3 regions of the Microbacterium sp. A93 genome follow, and region 1 is predicted to be linked to each of the others. Evidence: predicted binding sites of a transcription regulator. Region 1 holds the regulator's gene; each other region holds the start of a gene.
What was found. The regulator HspR, encoded in region 1, represses chaperone genes until heat shock. The targets are predictions, from matches to a motif close to AAGTTGAGTCNNNNNGACTCAACTT.
Positions count from the first base shown of each region.

Region 1 (4,278 bases):
TGGCGAGCGCGCGCGAAGACAGGTCAGAGCCGCCCCCGGGGTTGGCCTGGATGATCAGGCGGATGTCCTTCTCGGGGAAGGACGATGCGGCGTCGCCACCCTCATCGACCTTCGTGCATCCGGACATAACCAGTGCTGCTGTGGTGAAAACCGCGGCGGCTGCCAGCACGCGGTTCATGCGCTTGATAGGCATCTTTGCTCCTCTTTGAGTGCGAGTTGTCTTGAGTGCAGTTAGGGACTGACGGGGCCGAGCGTAGCAGTGTTCACTGTTGACAGTCAACAGTGAACACATGCGTGCGGGCATACGGAAGGAACCCGCGGATGCCGCGGCTCAGCGCTTCTGGAGATCTGCGGCAGCCGCCGCCGCAGCCTGCCCCAGCAGCGCGACATCGTTTGCCGCGATGACGAAGTCGATGCCGCGCTCACGCCAGTAGCGCGCCGCGTCGGCACCGCCGCAGTCGAGGCCCACCGCGGTCCCGACGGCATGACTGCGCTCGATGATGCGCTCGATCATCGCGTGCATCTGCGGAGACTCCGCGTATGTCTGGCGGCCGAGTCCGGCACTGAGCGAGAGATCGTTCTGTCCGATGTACACGGCATCAACATCCGGAACTGCGGCGATCGCATCGATGTCGGCGTACGCCGCGGCGGTCTCGATCATGACGATGCAGGCTGCCGCGCGATCGCCTTCTTCGTGATCGGGGAAGCTCTCATGCACTCCCTGCCACAGCGGACCCCAACTGCGCGTCCCACGCGGCGCGTAATGGCACGCGCTGGCGGCAGCTTCGGCCTCGGCCGCGCTGTTGACCATTGGCACGATCACTCCATCGGCGCCGAGGTCGAGTGACCGCATGATCAGGTCGGGGGTGTTCCAGGGGACGCGCACGATCGCCGGCGCTCCGCCCTGCCGCACGGCCTCGACCAGGGCATCCGCAGAGCTCATCGTCGAGTAGCTGTGCTGAAGGTCGATCGTGATGAAGTCGAACCCTGCGCGCGCCATCACTTGGGCCGTGACGGCGTCATCGAGGAACACCCAGGCGCCACTCATCTCGCGCCGCGCGTTAAGCCGCTCTCGAAACGTGGCCTTGTCGAGTGCCTTAGTGGCGGGCCCGGAGGCGGGCACGGTCATGGCGTCGTCTGCCGCGCGGCAGAGGTGCGCCACGCTTCCAGCATCCGCTCACGCGAACCGTCGAGGTGATCCTCCAGTTCGGCGAGCACTGCCGCGCTGTCGCCGCCCTCGATGAGGTCGATCAAAAGCGCGTGGCGCGCGGTCGTGACGTGCAGATCATCGTCGACGAGCACGGTCACCCGCAGCAGCGCCATGGTGATCGGCTCATACTGACGCCACACAGCGGCAAGCCGGCGGTGACCGGAAAGATCGCACAGCATGCTGTGGAAGATGACATCGACGCGGGCGAACTCGTCCGAGTCGCCGGCATCCGCAGCCTTGCCCATGGCCTCGACGACCGCACGCATCGCGCCGAGGTCTGGAGTCTTCTCCAGCGCCATGGTCATCGATGTCGCCAGCGACTCCAGCGCACTGCGCAGCGAATAGAGTTCGCGGATGTCACGCTCGTCGAGGCTCTGAACGAGGTAACCCTGACCCCGTTTGGCGATCAGACCTTCGGCCTCGAGGATGCGGAAACCATCACGCACCGGGCCACGGCTGACATTGAGGGAATCGGCGAACTCCGTCTCAACCAGGCGCTCACCCGCCTCGAGATCGCCTCGGACGATCGCATCGCGAATGTGGTTCGCAACCTGGGTTCCGAGCGCTTCGCGCACGACCTTCACCGGTTGAAGTCTGGTGGCCACACTGCTCTCCGCCCCGCTGACAAAATGTCTACAGTTAACATTTGTGGGATCAGGCTACCCCAATATGCCCTGCGAGCGCGATATCGAGACGCGGAACGGCCGTTGTCAGTCACTCTTCGTCGCCGGGACGCCGCGGCCGCCACAACACGACATCGGTCGACCGACGGATACGGCGGCCACTGAGAACCGGGATCACTCCGCTCGCACCGGCGGCGAAAACACGCACGCCGGGGCGGTTCGCGCGCTCGGAGCGCAGGGCCCCTTCAAGTTCGAGGACTCGGTGGCGCAGCATCCGCACCTCGTCCTCGAGATAAAGCAGCCGCGCAATGGCGGGAAGACTCATGCCCTCGGCGCCGAGCCTGGCGACCTCGCGAAGCTGCTGGATGTTCCGCGCCGAATAGCGGCGGGAGCCACCGCGCGTGCGGCCGGGCACGACCAGCCCGATGCGGTCGTACTGGCGCAGTGTCTGCGGGTGCATGCCTGCAAGTTCGGCCGCGACGGCGATCGCAAAGACCGGGGCATCTTCATCCTCGACCACTGCGATCACCTCCGCGACTCGAACTCGTCATCATCAGGCTTGCGCCTTCGCCATCATCTCCGCGCGCGGGTTTTCCTTCGGCTCCAGTTCGTGGAACTTCTCGAGCGCCTCGCGCGCCGCAGCATCCAGATGCGTGGGAACGGCGACCTGCAGTTCGGCGAGCAGATCGCCGGTGCCCTTCGCCGTGCTCACGCCGCGACCCTTGACCCGCAGGATGCGACCGGACGGCGTGCCTGGTGCAACGCGGAGCTTGACCACGTCCCCACCGAGAGTGGGCACTTCGATGGTCGCGCCGAGAGTCGCCTCTGTGAAGCTGACCGGCACGGTCAGGCGTAGGTTCAGGCCATCACGCGTAAACACCGGGTGCGAACGCACCTTGATCGTCACGACGATGTCGCCACTCTCGCCGCCATCAGGCGACGGACGACCCCGACCGCGCAGGCGAATCTTCTGCCCGTCAGCGACACCGGCAGGAATCTTCACCTTGAACGGCTTGCCGTCCTCGCCCTGCAGGGTGATCGTCTCACCCTGCACGGCAGTGGCGAAGTCAAGCGTGGTGCGTGCGGTGACGTCGGTGCCCTTCTGAGGGCCGCCGCGGCCGCGGAATCCACCGCTCGTCTGTCCGAAGCGCCCGGAACCGAAGCCGCTGCCGCCCTGCCCCTGGTTGAACATCGCGAAGATGTCCTCGAAGTCGGCGTTGCTCTGACCACGACCCTGCTGCCCGTATCGGCTGAACACGTCTTCGAAGCCACCCGCACCGCCACCGCCCGAAGTGAAACGCGCGCCGGAGCCCATGGCCCGGATCTCGTCATACTCCTTGCGCTGCTCCGCGTCGGAGAGCACCGAGTACGCCTCGCTGACCTCCTTGAACTTCGCCTCCGCCTTCGCATCCCCCGCATTGGAATCCGGGTGATACTTACGCGCCAGCTTGCGGTACGTCTTCTTCAGATCCGCATCAGCGACGTCCTTGGAGACGCCGAGCGTCTTGTAGAAGTCCTTGTCGAACCAATCCTGGCTGGCCATCGATCACCTACTCTGCAGGAACAGCGACGACGACCTTCGCCGGACGCAGCTCGACGTCACCGAGGCGGTAGCCCACCTCGACGACATCGAGGATCGTCGAGGCCGTAGCCCCCGGGGTCGGCTGCTGGAAGATCGCCTCATGGTGCTGCGGATCAAACGCTTCACCCTTTTCACCGTAGGCGACAACACCCAGGCGCTCCACAACGGTGCGCACCTTCTCGCCGATGACGAAGAAGGGCGTGCCCTCGACAAGGTCGCCGTGCTGGGTGGCACGGTCGAGATCGTCAAGCACCGGGAGCAGCCCCTTGGCAGCCTCACCCTTGGCACGCGCGATCTCGACGTGCCGCTGCTCTTCTGTGCGTCGTCGGTAGTTGGCGTACTCCGCCTGCAGTCGCTTGAGGTCGTTGAGCAGAGCGGACTCCGCATCAGCGATCGCCGCGTCACCTGCTGCTGCCTCGTCGGTCTGCTCTGCGTTCAGGATGTCGTCGACCGTGAGCCCCTCGACAGGGTCGGTGATCGATCCGTCGGATCCCTCTGCGGCGGCAGCCTCAGCAGAATCAGGGTTCTCCTGCGGCGACGGGCCGGATGCCGCAGCATCCGACCCCTCGTCCTCAGGAACCTCGGCATTGTCGTCGAAGTTCTTCTTCGTCATGGCTACTTCTTCTCGTCCTCGTCGTCGACAACCTCTGCGTCGATGACATCTTCTTCGTCAGAAGCCTCATCGGCGGGAGCATCGCCGTCGGCGGATTCGCCTGCCGCAGAATCCGACTGCGACTGTGCGTAGATCGCTTCGCCGAGCTTGCCCTGCGACTCGTTGAGCTTGTCGAACGCCGACTTCACCGCGTCATCGTCTTCGCCGGCCAGAGCGGTCTTCAGAGCGTCGACGTCAGCCTGAACCTCGT
Region 1 is NZ_JBPXMT010000011.1:180,474-184,751, reverse strand. Features, by position in the region: gene ACSU1G_RS25625 (tripartite tricarboxylate transporter substrate binding protein) at 1-193, opposite strand, end outside; gene ACSU1G_RS25620 (HpcH/HpaI aldolase family protein) at 332-1,162, opposite strand; gene ACSU1G_RS25615 (GntR family transcriptional regulator) at 1,126-1,794, opposite strand; gene ACSU1G_RS25610 (heat shock protein transcriptional repressor HspR) at 1,925-2,353, opposite strand; gene ACSU1G_RS25605 (DnaJ C-terminal domain-containing protein) at 2,387-3,376, opposite strand; gene ACSU1G_RS25600 (nucleotide exchange factor GrpE) at 3,384-4,028, opposite strand; gene dnaK (molecular chaperone DnaK) at 4,031-4,278, opposite strand, start outside.

Region 2 (4,278 bases), on a different contig from region 1:
CTCGGCGGCCTCGCGGCGCTTCTTGTCCTCGTCAGCGTGCGCCTCGGCGTCCTTGACCATGCGGTCGATGTCCTCGTTGGACAGCGAGGTGCCGCCCGTGATGGTCATGGACTGCTCGGTGCCGGTGCCCTTGTCCTTCGCGGAGACGTGGACGATCCCGTTGGCGTCGATGTCGAAGGTGACCTCGACCTGCGGCATGCCGCGCGGTGCCGGGGCGATCCCGGTCAGCTCGAAGGTGCCCAGCGGCTTGTTGTCCCGGGTGAACTCGCGCTCGCCCTGGAACACCTGGATGGACACGGAGGGCTGGTTGTCCTCGGCGGTGGTGAAGGTCTCGGACCGCTTGGTGGGGATGGCCGTGTTGCGCTCGATGAGCTTGGTCATCACACCACCCTTGGTCTCGATGCCCAGGGACAGCGGCGTGACGTCGATCAGCAGCACGTCCTTGCGCTCACCGGCCAGCACACCGGCCTGCAGGGCGGCGCCCACGGCCACGACCTCGTCCGGGTTCACGCCCTTGTTCGGCTCCTGGCCGCCGGTCATCTCGGTCACCAGCTCGGCGACCGCGGGCATCCGGGTGGAACCGCCCACGAGGACCACGTGGTCGATCTCTTTGACGGACACGCCGGCTTCCTTGATGACGTCCTCGAAGGGCTTGCGGGTGCGCTCCAGCAGGTCCGAGGTCAGGTCTTGGAACTTCGCGCGGGAGAGGTGCTCGTCCAGGTGCACCGGTCCGTCCGCCGTCACGGAGAGGTACTGCAGGGAGATGTTGGTGGAGGAGGCCGAGGAGAGTTCCTTCTTGGCCTGCTCGGCGGCTTCCTTCAGGCGCTGCAGGGCGATCTTGTCCTTGGACAGGTCGGCACCCTTGGACTTGGCCTGGGCCAGCAGCCAGTCGACGACCCGCTGGTCCCAGTCGTCGCCGCCGAGGCGGTTGTCACCGGCGGTGGAACGGACCTGGATGGTGGAGAAGTCGTCCTCGTCCTTGCCCACCTCGAGCAGGGAGACGTCGAAGGTGCCGCCACCGAGGTCGAAGACCAGGATGAGCTCGTCCTCCTTGCCCTTCTCCAGGCCGTAGGCCAGCGCGGCCGCGGTGGGCTCGTTGATGATGCGGGAGACCTTCAGGCCGGCGATCTCGCCGGCCTCCTTGGTGGCCTGGCGCTCGGCGTCGTTGAAGTAGGCCGGCACGGTGATGACCGCGTCCGTGACCTTCTCACCCAGGTAGTCCTCGGCGTCATGCTTGAGCTTCATCAGCGTGCGGGCGGAGATCTCCTGCGCGGTGTACTTCTTGCCGTCCACCTCGGTGGACCAGTCAGTGCCCATGTGGCGCTTGACGGAGGAGAGCGTGCGCTCCGGGTTGTTCACGGCCTGGCGCTTGGCGATCTCGCCGACCAGCACCTCGCCGGACTTGGAGAAGGCCACCACGGAGGGGGTGGTCCGGGATCCTTCGGCGTTGGCGATGACGACCGGGTCGCCACCCTCCAGAACGGATACGACGGAGTTGGTGGTACCGAGGTCAATTCCCACTGCACGGGACATGAGCTGTTCCTTCCTTCACGGACGATTGGTTCAGGCTGCAAGAGCCGGACGCTACGCGGTGGCCGGGTCGGCTACAGGAAATCCTGCGATCCGGTCACCTGAGCGTTCAAGACTCAAGGTTTCATGGCGGGGCATTCCCTGTCAATCTGCCTTGAGTCGACCCGACTCATGTTTGCATCACCCGTTACAACTCCGATGACTCTGAAATCATTCCCGGCCGGCCGGCGTCGCCCATTGTTTTGAGCTACTCAGAATAACTAAGGCAAGGCTAAGTTTCCTTGCGAGGAAACTAATGTGGTGGTTGGGTGGGACCATCAACACCGCGGCGCATGCGACACCCACCATTCCGCGCCGCAGGGACACCACACGAAGGAGTCACCATGGCAGCCAAAGACACCAAGGACACCACCGCGAAGTACACCGTTCCCGGCCTGGAGGTAGCGGACGGCCACCGCGTCGCCGAGATCCTGCAGATGCGCCTGCACGCCCTCAACGACCTGGCCCTGACCTTGAAGCACGCCCACTGGAACGTGGTCGGCCCCAACTTCATCGCCGTGCACGAGATGCTCGACCCGCAGGTGGACGTGGTCCGCGGCTTCGTGGACGAGACCGCCGAGCGCGTGGCCACCATGGGACTGTCCCCGAAGGGCACCCCGGGCGCCATCACCTCCGAGCGCACCTGGGAGGACTACTCCCTGGGCCGCGCCGACACCCTGACCCACATCTCCGCCCTGGACAAGGTCTACGACGGCGTCATAGCGGACCACCGCAACGCCATCGAGGAGGCCGGCAAGCTGGATCCGATGGCCGAGGACCTGCTCGTGGGACAGACCCGCGAGCTCGAGTTGTTCCAGTGGTTCCTGCGCTCGTTCCTGTCCAATGCCTCCGGTGAGCTCAAGCACAAGAACTGAGTCAGCAGGGGCTCCTCAAACAGCCGCCAAACCAATCGTGCCGGGTCACAGTGATGATCACTGTGACCCGGCACGATTGCTGTGTCACCGGATGCGAGGCCTACCGACCGGCACGGGACAGCTTCGACGGCCACCAGACCTTCGGGCCGATGTCATAGGTCAGTGCCGGCACCAGCAGCGAGCGCACCAGGAACGTGTCTAGCAGCACTCCAAAGGACACGATGAAGGCCAATTGCACCAGGAACATCAGCGGGATGACAGCCAGTGCGGCAAAGGTCGCCGCCAGCACGATTCCTGCGGAGGTAATGACGCCGCCGGTGACGGTCAGTGCCTTGAGCACGCCGGCGCGGGTGCCCTGAAGGACGGCCTCCTCCCGCGCCCGGGTCATCAGGAAGATCGTGTAGTCCACGCCGAGTGCCACGAGGAAGACGAATCCGAACAGCGGTACCGAGGGGTCGGCGCCCGGGAAGTTGAACACCCCGTTGAACACCAGCGCTGAGACGCCGATGGCGGTGCCGAAGCTGAGTACGGTAGCCAGCACCAGCAGCACGGGGGCGACGATCGAGCGCAGCAGCATCATCAGGATCACCAAGACCACGAGCAGCACGAGCGGAATGATGGTGCGCAGGTCCTGCTGGGCCGTGGTGTTGGTGTCCAGCGCGGTGGCGGAGGTGCCCCCCACCAGGATCTCCGAGTCCATCCCATGGAGGATCTCGCGCAGCTCGACAATGGTCTGCTCGGCCTCCTTGGAGTCTGCCGCGTCCTCGAGGGTCGCCTGAAGGTAGACGCGGCCGTCAACCTCCTGTGGCTCCAGGGTCGGGGTGTCGTCCGGGAGGCCCGACGGCGGTCCGCCGGCACCCTCGGGAGCCTCGCCGGAGCCATCGGTCGCTCCGGCCGGTGGGCCGGCCGCGTCCTCGGGGGCCCCGCCTTCCCCTGGCTGGCCGGCAGCGGCCTGCTCCTGCAGGGCTTCGACCGCCTCCGGGTCCGGGGTACCGGCCGGAGCGCCGCCCTCGGCGGTGAGGTAAGCGGAGCCGACGCCCGCACTGGCCTCGACGGCCTCGAGGACCTCGTCGGCGAGGTCTGCCGGGGCGATGACGGAGGCCGGGGAACCGGTACCGGCATCGAAGTGGTCCTCGAGGATGACTTGGCCGGCCTTGGCATCGGAATCCCCGAGGATGACATCGGTCTGGGACACGCCGCTGGCCTGCAGCTGGGTGGCCCCGATGGCCCCGGCGGCCAGGACGGCCGCGGTGATCAACCACACGGCGCGAGGCCTGCGCGCCACGAGTGAGCCGACCCGGCTCCACACGCCATGGTTCTCCTCGAGGCCTTTGATAGGGGCACCCGAGGCGTCCACCGGCTGCACGAAGGCCTTCTTCGTCTTGAGCTGGACACCGGCGCGCGGGATCGACGGCCAGAAGGCGACCCGCCCGGTCAGGGACAACACGGCAGGCAGGAAGGTCAGCGTGGCCGCCCAGGCCAGGACGATGCCGGCGGCCGCGATCGGGCCGAGCGAGCTGTTCGAGTTGAGGTCGGAGACGAGCAGGCAGAGCAGGGCGACGGCCACGGTGGCCGCCGAGGCGGTGATGGCCCCGAAGGATCCCCGCCAGGCGGACGTCAGGGCACCGAACGCCCGCGGCTGCTGCCGCAGCTCCTCTCGGTAGCGGGCCACCATCAGCAGAGAGTAGTCCGTGGCGGCGCCGATCACGAGGATGGACAGGATGCCCTGGGACTGGCCGTTGAGGCTGATCCAGTCCGCGCGGGCCATCCAGTAGATCGCGAGGACGGCCACGCTGAGCGCGGCCACCGAGTTCAGGAGCACGAGGACGGGCAA
Region 2 is NZ_JBPXMT010000014.1:146,754-151,031, forward strand. Features, by position in the region: gene dnaK (molecular chaperone DnaK) at 1-1,533, opposite strand, end outside; gene ACSU1G_RS29185 (Dps family protein) at 1,914-2,444, shown strand; gene ACSU1G_RS29190 (MMPL family transporter) at 2,545-4,278, opposite strand, start outside.
Region 2: a site for HspR is predicted at 1,682-1,706, ahead of dnaK (molecular chaperone DnaK). Genes of this name have one in related genera too.

Region 3 (4,278 bases), on a different contig from region 1:
GCTTCGCGGCGCCGGCGAAGGCGCGCAGCCGTGACACGTCGTCCCCGGTCGCCTGCACGGAGTACTGCCCCTCGCCCAGTTCCACGCCCCGCTGCCGGTGCACGTCCACGACCTTCCCCCGGCGGTCCAGGACCACTTCCAGCCCCTCGCCCTGGGGGGTGGAGACACCGTATTCCTCCGTGAACACGACCAGCTCGTCCTCGTCAGTGCAGGTGGCGTCATGCTTCGGGGCATCGGTGGGCAGGTCGCCGGTGCCGCCGCAGTTGCGGATCGTGCCGGGGACGCGGTTGATACCGTCCAGGGCGAGGTCCCTCCTCCCGGCGGAGATGCTGCCTTCCCACGTCAGGCGTTGGATGGAGGCGCGTCCGGAACGGTGGTCGATCACCAGGTTGGGGCGGTCGCCCACGGTCTCGCTGAGGATCTCACCGTTGTAGGCGGCCGCGCCGGCCGGATCGCCCGGCGCCCCGTGCGCAGCATCGTAGACGAAGAACCCGGCGTTGACGCCGGCCAGGGCCCCCTCGGCCAGCTCCGAGGTGGTCTCGGTGTTCTCCAGGTCGGTGCCGAAGGATCCGGTCACCGTCCCCTTGAACGTCCGAGGGTCGAGGGTGAGGACGTCCACGGCGACGGGTCCCCCGCCGTCCAGGGCATCCGGCTGGCCCCCGTCCCAGCCCTCGTACCACGTGCCACCGGCATAACCGAGCTCACCCAGCTCGGTTTTGGCCGCTGCGGCTTCAGCCTCGGTGACGAAGGAACCCACCCGGACACGGTGGCCCAGGTAGCCGCCCGCATCGGCCAGCCGGTCGGCGACGACGGCCTCTGCCGTAGCGTCCTGACCCACCTCACGCAGCTCGGCGGCCAGCCGTTGCGCCGTCGCGCGGCTGGCCAGCTGCGAATCCCGCACCCCCTCCTCGCCGGACGGCAGGGTGACCTGGACGGTCCAGTGGTACCGGGCCTCAGCATCGCCCAGCATCATGGACTCGTGGGTGAGCCCTCGGGCCAGTTGCCGTTCGGACTCGGCGGACCCCAGAGTCCCGGCGGCGCCGCTCGGTTCGTGCTCGGCGGCCGGACTGGGAGTCGCAGCCACGGAGCCGGAAACGGCTCCAGAGGTCAGCAGGGCGCAGGAGAGTGCGGCAGTGGTCAGCGTGCGGATGGCGGTGCGGCGCGTGGAAGTAGTCACGGCGTCCAAGGTAGGCCGCGGCGGTGGAGCCGATGGCGCAGACTCAGGGCAGTTCGTCGAATAGTCGACGAGTGTTCACCCTCAAGAGAGGTCCCCTAGATGTCGTCCTCGTACGCCGGGCCGCCCTCGCCCTCCCAGGTCTCCAGACGCTGGGTCTTCACGCTGTTGTACTTCTGGCGGACGCCGTAGCCGGATTCCTCGTCCTCCGCGATGAACACGGCACCGAAGTGCTCCAGTGCCTCGCGCAGGCGCTGGCTCTCGGCGGCGTCCAGGGTCCCGAGGCCGTGCTCGTAGGCGCGGACGCGCTCGGGTTGGAGCTCGGCCACCTTGGCCACCAGCGTGTAGGACACCTGGGTCAGGGCTCGGGCGGCGCGGGCGAGGTCAGCGGGGATGATGAAGTCGTGGTCAGCCATGGTCCCATCATCTCCCACAGCTTCAGATACAAGAAAAAACCGCCCTCCCCGAGGGGAGAACGGTTTATTCTAGGATCTTTTCAGATCGATCTGTTCAGATCAGAGCGGGCGGACCGAAGAGGCCTGCATGCCCTTCTGGCCCTGAGTGGCCTCGAACTCGACCTTCTGGTCTTCCTGGAGCTCCTTGAAGCCCCCGCCTTCGATGGCGGAGAAGTGCACGAAGATGTCTGCGGAGTTGTCGTCCGGGGCGATGAATCCAAAGCCCTTTTCAGCGTTGAACCATTTGACTGTTCCGGTGGCCATGGTGGCCTCTTTTCTACTGGGGTGTAAACCCGCCAGTGTTCTAGCGGGGGGCGAAGCGGTGTGTACATACCGCTACCCAACGCCCCAGCCGGCCCAAGGGCCGCCCGGTCCGTAGTGAGGACGGACTTACTGCAACAACTACAACTACTTCTGGTGACTACTGTACGGCATCGGAGCGGCCTGCTCAACCACACCCCCTCCAGCAGTCCTCCCCGTCCAGACTTGAGTGACCCAGACGCAGGTTTTTGACACCTCGGGAACAATCCGGAGACCATCGTCGTTACTTGAGTTGAACACACTCAACTCTGATGAAAGACACCTCCAGGAGGACCTCATGCCCGCATTCTTCGGCCCCGCCGGCTCGAACGGCGATTCCTTCGATGAATTCCTGACCCGCTACCTGCAGGGTCAGCGGTCCAGCCGGCAGGGCCGGCCCGTGGACCTCACGCGCCTGCTGAGCAAGCGCACCCATGACGTGGTCACCGCCGCCGCGCAGTTCGCCCTGGAACGGGGCCAGCAGGACGTGGACGCGCTGCACCTGTTGCGCTCCCTGCTGGGTCAGGACCCCGCCGCTGCCGCGCTGCGCCAGACCGGCGCCGACCCGCAGCAGGTGATCGCCGCCGTCGACGACCGACTGCCCGCCCCGGCCGAGCAGCAGGGCGGCGGGACCGGCGCTGGCGCCGCGTCCCTGAACGCCTCCGCCCAGAAGGTGCTGCTGGACGGCTACCAGGTGGCCCGCGCGTTCGGCTCCACGTACATCGACCCCGAGCACGTGTTCTTCGCGCTCGTGCTCAACCATGATGCCCCCGCCGGCCAGCTGCTGGCCCAGGCCGGCATCACGCCGCAGTCACTGCAGGCCGCCGCCCAACAGCAGGGCCAGCAAGGCCAGCAGGGTCAGCCAGGAACCAACCCTCAGCAGCCCGGACAACCGGGCCAGCCGCAACAGCCCGGTCAGGGCAACCAGGAGGGTTCCATGCTGGAGAAGTTCGGCCTCGACCTGACCACCGAGGCGCGCGAGGGCCGCCTGGACCCGGTGATCGGCCGCGCCGAGGAGATCGAGCAGACCATAGAGATCCTGGCCCGCCGCACCAAGAACAACCCGGTGCTGATCGGTGAGGCCGGCGTGGGCAAGACCGCGATCGTGGAAGGCCTGGCGCAGGCCATCGTCGCGGACGAGGTGCCCACACAGTTGAAGGGCCGGCGCGTGATCGTCCTGGACCTGCCGGGGATGGTGGCCGGCACCCGTTACCGCGGTGACTTCGAGGAGCGGCTGACCACGGTGATGGACGAGATCACCGAGGACCGCAACACCATCGTGTTCATCGACGAGCTGCACACGGTCGTCGGCGCAGGTGGTTCCGGTGAATCCGGCGGCATGGACGCCGGCAACATCCTCAAGCCGCGGCTGGCCCGCGGGGACCTGCACCTGGTCGGTGCCACCACCCTGAGGGAGTACCGCACCCTGGAGAAGGACGCCGCCCTGGAGCGCCGGTTCCAGCCGGTCACCATCGGCGAACCGTCGGTGGAGGACGCCGTGCAGATCCTGCAGGGGCTGGCCGGGCGTTACGCGGACCATCACCAGGTGAGGTACACGGACGAGGCGCTGCGCGCCGCCGTCGTGCTCTCACACCGGTACATCACGGACCGGTTCCTGCCGGACAAGGCGATCGACCTGATCGACCAGGCCGGGGCCCGGCTGTCCCTGAAGCGGGGCCCGGTGCCCGACGCCGGCCCGGTGCCGGATGTGGACGGGCTGCGGTCCCAGCTCGCGGACGTGGAGGCCGAGAAGAACTCGGCGGCCAATGCGGAGGACTATGAGCGGGCCACCGAGCTGCGCGACGAGGCGAACCGGCTCGGCGAGCAGCTGGCCGAGGCACTGGCCCGCCCGGCGGCCGCTGACGACGCCGACCGTGTGGTGGACGAGGAGGCGATCGCGGAGATGGTCTCCCGGGCCACCGGTATCCCGGCCGCCCGGATGACGGAGGCTGAGAAGTCGCGACTGTCCCGTCTCGAAGAGGAACTGCATGCCCGGGTGGTGGGTCAGGATGACGCGGTCACGGCGATCGCGAAGTCCATCCGCCGCTCCCGCACCGGGATGGCCGATCCCTCGCGGCCCGTGGGCAGCTTCCTGTTCCTGGGTCCCACCGGCGTGGGCAAGACCGAGCTGGCCAAGACCCTGGCGCATGCCCTGTTCGATGACGAGAACGCGATGGTCCGGTTCGACATGTCCGAGTTCGGCGAGCGCCACACGGTCTCCCGCCTGGTCGGTGCCCCTCCGGGGTACGTGGGCTATGACGAGGCGGGTCAGCTGACCGAGCGCGTGCGCCGCCGCCCGTACTCGGTGGTGCTGCTGGATGAGATCGAGAAGGCGCACCCGGACGTGTT
Region 3 is NZ_JBPXMT010000009.1:297,779-302,056, reverse strand. Features, by position in the region: gene ACSU1G_RS22535 (phosphodiester glycosidase family protein) at 1-1,177, opposite strand, end outside; gene ACSU1G_RS22530 (XRE family transcriptional regulator) at 1,273-1,590, opposite strand; gene ACSU1G_RS22525 (cold-shock protein) at 1,690-1,893, opposite strand; gene ACSU1G_RS22520 (ATP-dependent Clp protease ATP-binding subunit) at 2,228-4,278, shown strand, end outside.
Region 3: a site for HspR is predicted at 2,175-2,199, ahead of ACSU1G_RS22520 (ATP-dependent Clp protease ATP-binding subunit). Genes of this name have one in related genera too.